3 regions of the Oceanobacillus sp. CF4.6 genome follow, and region 3 is predicted to be linked to each of the others. Evidence: riboswitches for the same ligand, from Rfam matches in the RefSeq annotation. Region 3 holds a riboswitch; each other region holds the start of a gene.

Region 1 (5,019 bases), on a different contig from region 3:
CAATCTTTAATGTTCCACTCTCATCAACTGTTTCACGAAACTTGTCATCCGGCGAATGCGTATAGGACAATCTCTTAGGTGCTACGTACTCCTGTTCATCAACAGTAAAAACAGATCCCTTTTCGATACTCGATGTGCTGAAATTTTCAAAACCGTAATCTAATAGTTCGATTGTATCTTTATAAGCTTCCTCATTGTAACTGCTCTTTAATGTTACAGCAACTAAATTTAAATCATCGTTTTCTGCTGTTGTAACAAGTGTGTAGCCCGAAAGAGATACAAATCCATTTTTCCCACCAGTTATACCATCATAGGGAATTTCATCTTTCACTAATTTATGATGTGTTCGGAGAGTAGTATCCCAGGTTTTACCATCCCATTCCATTTCCTTTGTACCAAAAATTTTCATAAATGCATCGTTTTTCATTGCATGTTGGGTTATTTTTGCCATATCTTCAGCTGTAGTAACATGTTCTTCGTCAAATAACCCATGTGGATTCTCAAAATTAGTTTGTTCCGTACCAATTACATTTGTTAAGTATACATTTAGATCATCAGAAAACTGTTCCACACTTCCACTCAAATGTTCGGCAATCGCAATTCCTGCATCATTGCCGGAATTAATTACTAATCCCTGAATCAACTTCTTTAATGTAACTTGCTCTCCTTCTTCCAAAAAGACAGTAGTCCCTTCCACATTTCGGGCACTGGCATTGCTACTAACCGTTACAATATCTTCCAGGTCTCCGTTCTCAATTGCAAAAATGGCTGTAGCGATTTTAGTTACACTTGCTGGATACATACGTTCATTTGCATTTTTTTCAAAAAGTATTTGACCCGAATTTGCCTCTAGCAGAATAGCAGCCTCACTATGTATTGTCGGAGATCCTGGCGATTCACCATGGACTTTCAAAGCGTTTATCATATTAACTGCTAGTATAACCGTGATTAATAGAACGATTTTTTTCATTATAACTACTCCATCTAAGATTTTTAAAGTACGTTCTATTTTAGAATAAAGGTACGGAATAAATATGTAAATACGATTGAAAACTTGTAATAAACACCTAACATTCCAGGTAATATATGGTAGATTAAAGGTTACATATACTTCGTAAATTTATCCTTTTCTACCATTTTTCTAGTAAAATTCAAATTTGTTAATTAAATTTTCATACAATTTTAAATATTACTCTGGTATAATTATGTTATAACGCTATAATTAACAAAAAGGGGGAAAGAATGGATGAAAATATATAACCCTGCAGATATAGCTAACTTATTAGGGGTAAAGGAATCAACACTAAGGAAGTATAGTATTCTATTAGAAAATGCAGGTTATAAATTTAATAGGAATAATCAAAATCAACGATGGTACAATGAGAATGACGTTATTGCACTGCAGAAACTTGTAACGTTTAAAAATAGCGGCGATATGAGTCTTAAAGAGTGTGCAGAAGCTGTATGTTTATGGGTTAAAGGTGATGATGTATCACAGGAATTAACTGTTATAGATAACGTCACAGAACGTTATAACAACGATCTAACGGAATTAAAAGACATGGTTCATCATCAAAATGAATTATTGGAAAACTACAATAAAGAACTGCATATGCAAAATGAATTGATTAAGGAATTGGTACAGCGACTGAATCAGCAGCAGGATTATATAGAATTAAGACTGAAGGAACGTGACAAGATGTTAATGCAGACTATAAATGATCGACTCGAAACACAAAAACAAATTGCAGCGGCAAAAGAAGCTGAAGCGGAAGTACAACAAAAACAGGGTTTCTTTATCAGACTCTTCAAAAGATAAAGGTGCCTGTCACTCCCCGAATTTTGTCGAATACACTCCGCAACGCAGCATTATTTTCAAAATCAACGCTTGTAAGTTAATCAGAAATTTGATAACATTACTCTAAATTGAATAAACAAACCTTATCAGATCGGTGAGGTAGAGGCGCATTTAATATGAGTAACCAGTCGGAGGATGACATCTATGATGATTGATGAAAGGATTATTTGCCGAAGCGTAGTAAGGGTCAAGCTTATTATAGCTGGTATGTTTTTGAATAGGAAACTTACTGTCATGCAATGTAATTGTGCATGGAGAACTACTGATCGAAATGGAGGATAACGTATATTGTATAAACAATGGTAGGTTATTTTCTATCGTTGTTTTTTTGTGCACTTAAAAAGGTGTTTATACCTTGTGTACATAAAACACCTTCCCTCCATTCATTATGTTTTCTCCAAATATTTACGTAGAAAAACGCTATGTAAATCTAATTAACTACTACATATATGAGACAGTAACACTCCTATTTCATAACCAGATCATTCCCTTTAACTATCCCATTGTTTATTTCCCTAAATTATTTACCGAGGAGATAGTTACATCATGAAAAAAATCTTTACCAATGGACAATTTTATACTTTTAATCCAGTAAGGCCAACTGTGCAATCAGTTGTCGTAGAAAATGGCCGTTTTATAGATATGGGAGCAACCAAGGATATGCTCATCCAATGGGGAAACTCCGATATTGAAGTTATTAATCTGGAAGGGAATACGGTGACACCTGGATTGGTAGACAGTCACCTTCATATGTCCATGATTGCCACGAAATTTATCGATTTGGATTTAACAGGAATTACGACGAAACACGAAGCACTGAATCACATCCAAAATCAGGCAAAAACACTTCAACCAGGTGAATGGCTACTTGGTGGAGGATGGGATGAAAACCTCTTTACCGATGGAGGAATTCCTTTAATTCATGAACTTGATCATGTAGCTCCACACAACCCATTATATTTAACGCGAATCTGTGAACATGCCGCTATAGTTAATCGCAAAGCATTGGAAATATGTAATTACCATCCTACCATGACAGTACCCGTAGGTGGAAAGATCGTATTGGATGAATCGACAAATAAGCCAACAGGATTACTATTGGAATCTGCTTCCGATCTAATAACGCAGCATATTCCTGAAAAATCGTATGAAACGTTGAAAAATGCAATGAGGAAAGCAATCAACTTCGCTATGGAAAAAGGTCTAACAAGTGTTCATTCAAACGATCCCCTTTACTTAGGCGGTTTACGTCAAACGTATCAGATTTATGACGAATTACTGAACCAGGAGCATCTTGGATTACGTTCCAATCTTTTAATCAATCATGAATTTCTCGATGACTTAAGAGACCTAGGAATGTATGCGGGCTACGGAAATGAAACACTACAAATTGGTGCAGTAAAACTATTTGCAGATGGTGCATTTGGAAGAAGAACTGCTTTATTATCAGAGCCTTACAATGATGACCCAGGAAACTATGGTAAAGCTATGTTTGATCAGCATGCAATATATGACATCATCAAACGTGCACGTGAATTATCTATGCCGATAGCTGTTCATACAATAGGCGACCAAGCACTGGAAAATGTATTGGATATAATGGATCAGTTTCCTACCGTAACGCACCGGGACCGGCTGATTCACGTACAGGTGCTGCGTGAAGATTTAATTGAGCGTCTTGCACAACCAAGCAGAATTGCAGATATTCAACCACGATTTTTAGCGAGTGATTACCCATGGGTTGAGGAGAGGCTTGGGGAAAAACGAATGAAGCTTTCCTATGCTTGGAAAACGCTGCAGGAGGCCGGAGTAATATGTGCAGGAGGATCAGATTCACCTGTCGAACCAGTCGATCCATTAATGGGAATTCATGCTGCTGTGACAAGAAGGTCACCAGGGCAAACACATAATGGTTGGTATCCTGATCAAAAATTAACGATGCATGAAGCATTTAGGTTATTCACTGAAATGGGAGCATATCCAACAAATGAAGAAGCAATCAAAGGAACCATTGACACAGGTAAATTGGCTGACATGACAGTTTATTCCAAGAATCCATTTAAAATGGAAGATGCTGACGAATTATTAACCACATCCATTGAAATGACAATCATTGGTGGTGACATTAAATATCAAAGCAATTAAACACTACTACTTTGAGGAGATACATCTATGGAAAATATATTAAAAGAATTGTCAGCATTTTTATGGGGGGTTCCCCTTATTTTAACTATTGTATTTGTGGGATTGTACTTTACCGTTGGAAGTAAATTCTTTCAATTCGTTCATATATCACATATTTTAAAAGAAACATTGATGAGCCTTTTTAAAGAGAAAAAAAAAGGTCATGACGAAAAAGGAATATTATCCTCCTTTGAGGCTGTCAGTACTGCCATCGGCGGTTCTGTTGGGGTAGCTAACATCGGAGGGGTTGCAACCGCTATTGCAGTTGGTGGACCTGGAGCCATCTTTTGGATGTGGCTTTGTGCATTGATTGGTATGATTATTAAAACGGTTGAGGTAACACTTTCTGTCTATTACCGGAATACGGATGAAAACGGCGATCCATATGGTGGGCCGACCTATTATATGGAAAAAGGACTTGGAGAAGAAAGAAATTTTAAATATTGGATGTTCCCTGCAATCATTTTTGGGTTCGGGATTTTCTCCACCTTCTTTATCACAATGCAAAACTATACGATTTCAGAAGCAATGAGTTCAACCTTTAACATTGGCATGATTCCAGCTTCGATTCTATTTTCCATCTTAATTTACCTTGTTGTCTATGGTGGAATAAAACGGATTGGAAAAATTGCATCAAAAATTGTTCCAATTATGGTTCTCTTTTATGTGTTGGCAGGCCTCTATATTATCCTAAGTAACTTCAGCCAAATTGGCCATGTCTTTTCTTTAATTCTAACAGGCGCTTTCGGAGGTACAGCCGCAGTAGGTGGGTTCGCTGGCGCAGCTGTTGCGATGGTGATCCGTATGGGAATGGCAAGATCAGTATACAGTAATGAGGCCGGATGGGGTACCTCCCCGATGGTCCACTCAACTGCAAAAGTTGATCACCCTGTTAAACAAGGTGTCTGGGGAGCTTTCGAAGTATTTGTAGATACGATTATTGTCAGTTCCATTACAGCTTTTACCATCATCATCAC
Region 2 (5,019 bases), on a different contig from region 3:
CAGTAAAAGATCGTTGATTTCATTAAGCCATGGAAAATACAGATCATTTTTTTTGTAACTATTCCATAATGCTGCGACGAGGCTCTCAAAACGAGCTTGATCAATCGTGTTTAAAGTTATTAATGCCTCTCTAAAATAGTTGGGTGTAATTTTCGCTGTATAGCCCAGTTCTACATACGTTTCTAAAACTTCATACCATGACAGGGATTCCGTTCGAATCGCTTCCTTGACAGCAAGCCTAACCGCATTGGCAATATCCTGTTGTTCCTCAAAGAAAGCCCGCGCTAGATCAGTTACATTAGGATAATCTGGATTGAAGTCAATTGCATTTGTAATGGAATTAGCCGCCTGTTCAATTTTACCTCGCTCTATGTATAGTGAAAACAGCTGTAGAAGTAATTCCGATTTTAAAACATCCGAATCGGTTTGGACAGCTTTATAATATTCCTCAGCAATTGCAAGCAAATCCAGTTCATAATGAGCATCCGCTATATTTTTCTGAGCCCATGGCTTTAAGTCATCTGAAATATTCTCCCATTTAAAAATAGCTGATTCAAAATCTTTGTTTAAAAAATATACCTCTCCTTGAGAGAAGCGAATAGACGATAAATCCGTTACTTCTTTCTTTTGTTCAGTCATATACATCTCACCCAAAACCTGAATAGGGTGTATACTTTCATTGCCTTCTATAAATGTTTTATAATAGGTTTTATTGATTAGTTGCTTCTCAAATGTCATCATGAACCTCCGCAGTCTTTTTAATTAATATATTCACTAAATCGATAAGTATATCTCCATATGTATTTATAATGTTTATACCACTCTATAATAAATTCGTAACATCTAAGGTATTTATGACTTTTCACCCGAATAATAATCCATTTTAAAAAGATAACGGTCAATCCAGATCCTAACTGAATCACCGTTATCTTTATTATTTCATAAATAGCAGGATAAAACTATATTAAGTCCCTAGGATCATTTTTGGAAAAAACAGTGCCTATGCTCTATTGCTCATTCAATGCTACTGCTTCCTGAATAAGTAGGGTAAAGAATTCCGTTTTATAATCATCACTATTTTTTATTTGAATATGTCTCATTGTTTTCCCTTTACCTTGTAAACATTTAAACGCATCTATTTCTTGAAGTTCATTACCTTTATGAAAACCAAGGTTCACATGCTTTTTGGCAGCTTGGAGATAACAAACCAACCCGCCATATGAATAGTTCGGCATGGACCATTTTAGCTCTTCTACAAGCTTCGGTGAAGAATCAAGGATTAGCTTCCTTAAATCTGCTGTAATCGCTTGAATATCCTCTGGTAAATCTTCAATAAACTGATCAACCGCTTCTGTTCTCCTTTTACACTCCATGAAGTATCTCCTTTTAAATCGTCATTGTTAATTTTATCGTTCTAGTATTTAAAACCACTTTTTCTTTTTAAACCAGAGGATCATTGACACGCTAATTATTGCCATTAATCCAAGGGAAATAAAATAACCATACTCCCATGCTAATTCAGGCATATTCTCAAAGTTCATTCCATATATACCAGCTATAAATGTTAAAGGTGCGAAGATCGAAGTAATAATTGTAAGTACTTTCATGACATTGTTTGTTTGATGTGAATTTAAAGACAGATAGCTGTCACGAATGTCAGCTGTTACTTCTCGATTAGACATCACCATTTCCGATAATTTTAAAAGGTGGTCATAAATATCGGAAAAATACTCTTTTCTTTCTTTAACCCCCTCTAAGTGTTGAGAATTCAGCATGCGATAAAGTAAATCACGCATAGGATTAAATGTATGTCTTAAGTTCAGTAGCGTGTGTCTGATATCAAAAAGCTCATTCATTAAAAGATCCATTGATTTATTTTGAGTATTGTCTTCTATTTTGTCTAATTCATCTTCTATTTTATAAATAAGCGGAAAATAATTATCAACAATCTTGTCCATGATTCTATATAGCACATAATAAGGTGCCCACTGAGAACTATTTTTCTCTGTTAAAAAAAGGTCTCACACATCTTCAACTTCTTTTGTCTGTTCTTGATGATATGAAACGATATAGTTATCTCCTATAAAAAAATTCAGCTCATCTTTTGAAACATCCTTGCTTCCTTCTCTTACCGTTTGCGTCACATAAAATGTGTAATCATCGTAATAGTCCAATTTTGGTCGTTGTAGTCTGTATACACAGTCTTCAATTGCAAGCGGATGAAAATGAAAAGTCTGTTCTAAATGATTGATTTCCACTTCAGTTGGACTGTTAAAATCAATCCAACACATTTTATACTCAGATAAATTTAGTTCATTTATGGAAACATTCCTTTTCAACTGCTGGTCATTAGTGATGCCACTTATTCGTATCATGTTGCTACTCCTTTATTCTTAAAGCCAGGATTAAAATATTCTTACAAGTTAGTTTAACATATCCTAATGAGAAAAAGGGAATAAGCATATGCGCTTATTCCCCTAAGTAATCAATATCCTGCTACTCTTTTTTCCTCGTAGATAGCAATGACTTTTGATAAAGATTCACGTTCCAAATCATTTAACGGTATGAGTGGCAAGCGTACACTTCCAACCGGCACACCGATTCGATTTAATGCTTCTTTTACTGGCGTTGGGCTCGGTGCTGCAAACATTGCATTCATCACAGGCAATATACGACGATGGATGGCGCCTGCTTCGGCGACTTCTCCTCTATTGAAATGCTCCATCATCTCCTGCATTTCGTTCCCGATGATATGGGAAGAAACAGATACGATCCCTGTACCACCGATAGCCAGCGTAGGCAGTGTTAGACTGTCTTCCCCACTGTACACACTAAAGTCTTCAGCCGTATTACTGATCAGTTCGGCTGTACGATCTAGGACTCCACTTGCTTCTTTTACAGAGACAATGTTTTTAATTTGAGATAATCGTATAATCGTATCCAAATCTAAGGAAGCAACACTTCTTCCTGGTATATTGTACAGCATGACAGGTAATGTTGTGCTTTCTGCGATTGTGCGGAAGTGCTGATACATACCTTCCTGTGACGGTTTATTGTAGTACGGAGTAACAAGCATAATTGCATCCACACCTGTTTTCTCCGCTTCTATTGTTAGTTCAATAGAGGCTTTTGTGTTATTTGATCCGGTGCCTGCAATGACTGGAACTCTCCCATCCACTACATCCACAACAAATGTAAATAATTTCAATTTCTCATCATGCGTTAATGTTGGCGATTCACCTGTTGTTCCCGCAACCACTAACCCATCTGAGCCATTTGCAATCAAGTAATTAACCAATCCTCTAGTAGCTTCGAAATCTACTTCTCCATATGGATCAAATGGAGTTACCATTGCTGTTAATACGTTACCGAAATTCATAACTGTTCACACCTTTTCTTTAATTTTTTGGATAGGTGTGGAGGACAAAAATAAAAAGCACCAACGAGAGCCCGCTGCTGCTTAGAACTTGGATTAGTTCTACGCTTGATAGCCCTCCATATAGTTCCCTATATGACAGTTCTGCATCTATTAAATAACAGAACCAACTTCAGGATGATGAGTTTCCTTCCGCTTCGGCAAATTCCCCTTTCCTTATGTATCCCCGGACCTCATTCTCCTAAACATAAGTACTAATGGTTTCTGCACCTCTATCCTTACTTTAAAAAGATCTAAAATAAGAAAGTATTTGATTGTTATTTGTATTATAACAAAAGTATCTAAGAATAAACAAGCTTTATCCATTTTTTTCTATAAAATTTTAATGCAGTTCCTTCGTATTTTCCAATATTCAAGTGGTATAATAAAAATTGATTCTTAAATAACACCTATCTGGAGGTAACATGCTTACATTTGAAAAAAAACTAGCAATTATTGAAGACTTTACAGAATTAGAGCGTCATGATGTATCACTAGGCCGTGTCAATTTTCATTTTGAAGAAAGTGTGATGGAAAAGAAGATTGTCGTCTATCATCTTCACCCAAACGGGAATGGATTTGTATATGCTGAACAAATAGATGAAAACTATGCGGTTGATTCTAAAGGAATGGTAAATATCCGTGACTTTACACCGGATGAACTGCGTAACATTATCAAACAATCCATTAAATCCCTCTCAGAATCAGAACCTTTTGAAGAGAGCTGGATTAATAACGAACTACAAATCCTTAAACTAATTCATGATTTTGACTTATGGAATATCTATGCAGGAGACTTATTGGATGGTACATACGCAACCTACAATGCCGCTGCTGATTATCTTCAGCAAGAAGGCTTCAGAAGGCTCGATGATGAAGATTTAGAATAGTAATCGAAAATGAACCTACTTTTTATAGAGGTTCATTTTTTATTCTCTTTTATGGAGTGAAAAGGAACCAGTCTTAAATGTGAGATTCCTTTGAACTCTTTACTAAAGCGATTTTACCCTTATTACGATCAAGAATTTTCTCCAGTATTTCTTCTACATACATCGAGAAAGCAGGATGTGTACGTTGTCTTGGCCTAGGCAAACGAATAGTCTGATCCAAGCTTATTTCTCCATTTTCAATTAATATGACTCGATCAGCGATAGCAACTGCCTCTTCCACATCATGTGTAACGAGAATCGATGTAAACTTCTTTTGTTTCCAAAGCGACTCAATGAGATCCTGCATCTCAATTCGAGTAAGTGCATCAAGTGCTCCGAGTGGTTCATCCAGTAGTAATAGTGAAGGATTATGAACTAAAGCCCTGGCTAAAGCGACACGTTGCTTCTGACCACCGGATAGTTTCGACGGCCAGTCGTTCATACGATCTTCCAATCCAACCTGATGTAAAGCTTCCATCGCTCTTACTTTGAAATCGCTTGGAAGACCGATACATACATTATCAATCACCCGCTTCCAGGGCAGAAGCCTCCCATCCTGAAACATTATGCGTGCATATTCATTTAAATGGTTCAATGGTTCATCATTTATATAGATGGAACCCTTATTGAATTTTTCCAATCCTGCAATTAATCGAAGTAAGGTGCTCTTCCCAC
Region 3 (5,019 bases):
TCCTAGACCAACCGCTGATCCAACAGCTGCCAATATAAACCCCGCTCTTGTCCCCCACTGTGAACGTGTTTCCATGTATAAACCTCCCCCTTTTTCCATTCTACTAGCAATACTATGCTATGCATCATGGCGAAAATGAATGTTTAAAATGTTTATTATTTTCTAAACATTTATGCTTGTATTATATCGGTACTTTTCACCTATGTCAAAGTAATTTTTAAATCTTCTTTCTATTACCATCATTTCTAACAAAAAATCTTCCACCAAATAGGATGAAAGATTTTTTATTCGTTATTATTTACTTTTGATTGAATGAATGATGAATCCAATTAGCAACACGAGAGCTAGTGAAATGAATAGTGGAATAAATACCATATTCGTTAGACCTACCAACAAGTAACCTACAATGGCTACTCCAGCAGCAATGAGTGCATATGGTAATTGCGTCAACACGTGGTCTATATGGTTAGCACCAGCTCCTGTGGAAGACAGGATCGTAGTATCTGAAATTGGTGTACAGTGATCACCGAAAACGGCACCGGCAAGTACAGCAGCTAAAGATGGTAGAAGCATCTCCATGTCAGAGACGGCTGCAACTTCAGCAGCGATTGGTAACATGATACCGAATGTTCCCCATGATGTTCCAGTTGAAACAGCCATTAATCCAGCAATGATAAAGAACAAAACTGGTAACATTGATGAACTGATGGACGCTTCACTCACTATTTCTGCTAAATACGTACCGGTTTCAAGTGTTCCAATAATCGAACCAATCATCCAGGCAAGAACAAGAATATAAATGGCTGGAAGCATGGTTTTAATACCTTCAAAAAAGATTTTCCCTACATTCGCCTTTGGTATGCTTAAGCCAACATGAAATGCGAATGATGTTACAACAGCAGCAACCCCACCTATAAACAGTGATAAATTAACATTTGTATTAGCAAAGATGGTTAATATCGTTACATTATCACTTGCATTGGCACCAGTAACAACCATGGATAGGACTGTACCAACGACTAATATAATAATCGGCAGTAATAGATGGTATATTTTACCAGATTTATGCGGATAAAATGTATTACTTAAATCTCCAGGTACCTTATCCTGTTCCGGATCCAATACTGCTCCTGTTTTAATGGCACGTTCTTCATGTTTATGCATTGGACCAATATCCATATTCAAATAGGCAACCATGAATACAAGCAATACTGCAGAAAGTGCATATAAATTAAGTGGGATCATTTGGATAAATGCTGTTAATGGTTGAATATCCGTTATGCCATTAGCAGCAAACAATCCACCTAGTATACCTATTATATATGCACCCCAGCTTGAAATTGGCGAAATAACTGTGATGGGTGCAGAGGTAGAATCGATAAAATAAGCTAGTTTTGCACGAGAAATTTTATGTCGATCTGTTAATGGTCTTGCAACTTGTCCAACAGCCAAGCTATTAAAGTAATCATCGATAAATATAATTAAGCCTAAAACACTGGTCATTACTTGCGCACCAGTACGGGTTTTGACGCGTTTCATCATCCATTCCCCAAACGCCCTGCTGCCACCTGATGCTTGGAGAAATGCAGTCATCATACCTAATAATAATAAAAATCCTAATAATAGCAGATTTCCTGTATTTAAAGATCCTTCTGAAACAAAGATATTATAAAAAACCATCCAGACTTCAGATACGGAATCTAAAATATTAAAATCATGAATTAATAAAGCTCCAACGATAATTCCTGCACCTAAAGATAGCAATACCTTCCTCGTTAGTACGACAAGTACCAACATAAGCAGTGCTGGAATAAGTGATAAAATTGTTCCTTCCATGATGTTACCTCCATTAGTTAATATCGAATGTGTGGGAGTTGGACATATTGATTGCGAAACGCTTGGTGTACGAGCATACATCATTAATTTTGCTCACAAAAAAACAACGACAGAAAATAACCCATCATTGTTTTACAATATACGTTATCCTCCATTTCGATCAGTAGTTCTCCATGCACATTCGTATACGTTACATGACAGTGCATCCTTTATTCAAAGATGTACCAGCAATAATAAGTTTGACCCTTATTACACTTCGGCAAATAATCCTTTTACCAACCATCACTGTTGTCTTCCTCCGGTTGATTACTCATATTATTTGCGCCTCTACCTCACCGATCTGATAAGGTTTTTATTCAATTATGATTTTACTATACAAGATTTTCAGTCATTCTGCAAGTCGTCTTTTGGCACAGAGATAGATGGTCCACCTCCATCACCACCATAGAAGTCGGGTACTTTCCCCATAATTGCCCCACCATCAATGTAAATTTCGGTATTGACTGTCTTCACATCTGTAGTGAATGGAATAATTATTTGAACATCAGCCTCGACATCTACATAAAGGGAAACCCATGAACCATTAATTCCAAACTCCTCTTCTTCACGTATAATATTCGTCCTTACACTTCCAACTAACCCGAGATTTATTGGTATTTTAGGACCTAAATTTGCCAGGACTGTATTTCCTGTAACCTGACCTAGTGGAACTTCCACCAATGTCGGATCTTGTTCTACACGGCCCTCTGCCCCTTCTTCATATTCATAGGGATCATGAAGGGAATAATCATACGTAATTGGATCACCCCTGTTTACATTTAAAAAGAATTCTTCGACGCGGTCTGTTGCCACCCGATTTATTTCACTGACTACAGAGGGATTCCAATTGTATGTTGCGACATGGCCTTCATTATCATAGGTAATATTCAATACCTCATCAAAGCTGTATTCTTCAGCAAATCTTACTGCTGAATTAATCGCACGCGTTGCAAATTCATCCGTTTTTACTTCTGCAATTTCCATTAAGACCGGTTCAACCCGCTTATCAATGATCCATATACTAAGACCAACACTGCATACAAATATAATGAACGTAATCATCATAATAAAATTATTTGGAGGCGATGCAAAGTTTTTCTTTCGATAACGCTTCTTATGTCTCAACCAAAAAACCCCCTCAAAACAATTTATGCTTGTTTTAAGGGGGTTAGAATAAGTAAAAGCACGGAGAAAAATACGGATTAATCCTTCGTCAATACAGAAGTAATCGTTACATTCACGACACTTCCCAAATTAACTTCATAAACTTCTTTAACTTCTGTGCCGTTCTCCTGAATAATTCGAATTATGGGCCTGTCACAAAGTTGTTCGTTTTGCCTGATAACGACACCTTGCCTTCCATCACTCAACTCCACTGTCAAGCCTTCCGGATAGACAGCAATGCTCTTCTTAAATGCTTCGACCATCTCTTTATCAAAAAGACGCATCGCACCAGCATAAAGGAGCTCCAATCCTTCATGTGGAAGCATTGCATCACGATAAACGCGATTACTTGTCACAGCATCAAAAACGTCTGCGATACCAATCAATTTTGCATATGGAAGCATATCTCTATCTTCAATGCCTCGTGGATATCCTGAGCCATCCAGCCGCTCATGATGCTGATAGGCACAATGGGCAACTACAGAGGAAATCCCCGAATGCTTTCGCAAATAGTCATAGCCTATTTGTGTATGACTTTTAATAATTTCAAATTCCTGGTCTGTCAGCCGATCCGGTTTATGTAAAATCTCAGGATCAATGAAGATCTTGCCGACATCATGTAGCATTGCACCAACACCTATTTCCAACAGCGTACTTTTTGAATAGTCCATTTGAACCCCTATTGCAAGAGAGTAAATCGCTACATTAAGTGAATGCTGAAAGACATAATTATCAGAAACAAAAATATCAGCAAGCAGTGTAAGCGATTTTTCACTGTTTTGGATTTCTTTAAGAATCTGCTCGACCACATTACCAAGATCCTTTCCCTTTTTATTTAAAATATAGGGATTATTCAGAAAACCATCTTTTTTAATCTGATGGAATGTTTCTTTAATTGTTTCTGTCGCTTTTCTACGTAAATGATCCGGGATTATTGACTCAGGATAAATATCTTTTGTCAGTGGATCCTCTATGTATATGTATGTAATTCCCTGGTCAAGCAGCCTCCTAATCATTCTCTCCGTTAAAGACATGCCTTTTGCCAGCAGTACAACACCATTTTCATTATAAATGGATTGCGCAAGCGTTGTTCCAGGTTTAATTGATTTCGTACTCGCAAGTTTCATAATGATCTCCTTACCCTAAAATCGACATAATTCAACAAAATGAGCCCTTAGTCTTATTAAATAATATCAGAAATTGACCATTAAATCTATGAAAATATTGTCTCTTTTTGCAATATAAACTTTTATCGTAGTCTTTAAAAAGGGTTCAAATAAAAATGTCTCCCATATGGAAGACATTCGAGGTCATGATATTTTCAACAAGGCATCTTTCCCTGTCATGCCAACTTCCCAGCCATAGGCTTTCGATGCATCCGTAATTTTTTCCAAAGGTGCATTCAGCAATTCATCAATGGTTCGTACTCCTACTGCCCGGCCTGCAATAACATGACGTTCTTTTAATTTTGGAATCTCGTTAAAGATATCCACGTCCAATGCCGCACACATAATGTAGCCGATGTCGTTGGAAATCGTTAACAAAGTTGTTTTCGGAAGCTCTACACTTACTGCCGTAAAAATCATGCCATCTACTTCAAGCGGATTTATCGTAATCATAATTATGATTGCCCCCTTCGCAATTTACCTTATATTTGTATGCAAATAGGGGGCGACGTGTCACAATTCCTTTGTAAGTAGTAATGGCCTATCAGGAAAAATTACTGCGGAGTGTATGTGCAAGCAGATCTCTCAGAAATTCAGGTACAAAATACTGCTTTGTACTTGCTTTGGCAATTTCTGGCAAGAGCCGGCCAAACGTAAATGTATCTGCGGTTGCAATGTAATACGTATGATCAGGGTTCACCTGTTTACCATTTTCCAGTAAAACGCGTTTGACATATTCCCCGCCATCCCTATGAAAAGCAGTTTCCACTTTTAGTCCAGAGAACATCATCTTGCCAAGCAACTCTCCACGGAA

The links. Region 3 has a riboswitch for lysine ahead of ACHABU_RS03910 (Na+/H+ antiporter NhaC family protein). Riboswitches for the same ligand answer to the same signal wherever they lie in the genome.
Region 1: another riboswitch for lysine. It lies ahead of ACHABU_RS10060 (amidohydrolase); the one in region 3 lies ahead of ACHABU_RS03910 (Na+/H+ antiporter NhaC family protein).
Region 2: another riboswitch for lysine. It lies ahead of dapA (4-hydroxy-tetrahydrodipicolinate synthase); the one in region 3 lies ahead of ACHABU_RS03910 (Na+/H+ antiporter NhaC family protein).

The regions. Positions count from the first base shown of each region.
Region 1 is NZ_JBIMEX010000005.1:132,945-137,963, forward strand. Features, by position in the region: gene ACHABU_RS10050 (D-alanyl-D-alanine carboxypeptidase family protein) at 1-970, opposite strand, end outside; gene ACHABU_RS10055 (hypothetical protein) at 1,247-1,819, shown strand; lysine riboswitch at 1,951-2,128, shown strand; gene ACHABU_RS10060 (amidohydrolase) at 2,405-4,003, shown strand; gene ACHABU_RS10065 (alanine/glycine:cation symporter family protein) at 4,031-5,019, shown strand, end outside.
Region 2 is NZ_JBIMEX010000001.1:5,103-10,121, reverse strand. Features, by position in the region: gene ACHABU_RS00060 (GTP-binding protein) at 1-738, opposite strand, end outside; gene ACHABU_RS00055 (DUF1801 domain-containing protein) at 1,008-1,373, opposite strand; partial or broken gene corA (magnesium/cobalt transporter CorA) at 1,422-2,375, opposite strand; gene dapA (4-hydroxy-tetrahydrodipicolinate synthase) at 2,486-3,379, opposite strand; lysine riboswitch at 3,481-3,659, opposite strand; gene ACHABU_RS00040 (hypothetical protein) at 3,841-4,305, shown strand; gene ACHABU_RS00035 (ATP-binding cassette domain-containing protein) at 4,379-5,019, opposite strand, start outside.
Region 3 is NZ_JBIMEX010000002.1:58,968-63,986, forward strand. Features, by position in the region: gene ACHABU_RS03905 (sodium-dependent transporter) at 1-75, opposite strand, end outside; gene ACHABU_RS03910 (Na+/H+ antiporter NhaC family protein) at 295-1,836, opposite strand; lysine riboswitch at 1,993-2,174, opposite strand; gene yunB (sporulation protein YunB) at 2,221-3,000, opposite strand; gene ACHABU_RS03920 (HD-GYP domain-containing protein) at 3,078-4,166, opposite strand; gene ACHABU_RS03925 (YunC family protein) at 4,350-4,658, opposite strand; gene ACHABU_RS03930 (bifunctional metallophosphatase/5'-nucleotidase) at 4,750-5,019, opposite strand, start outside.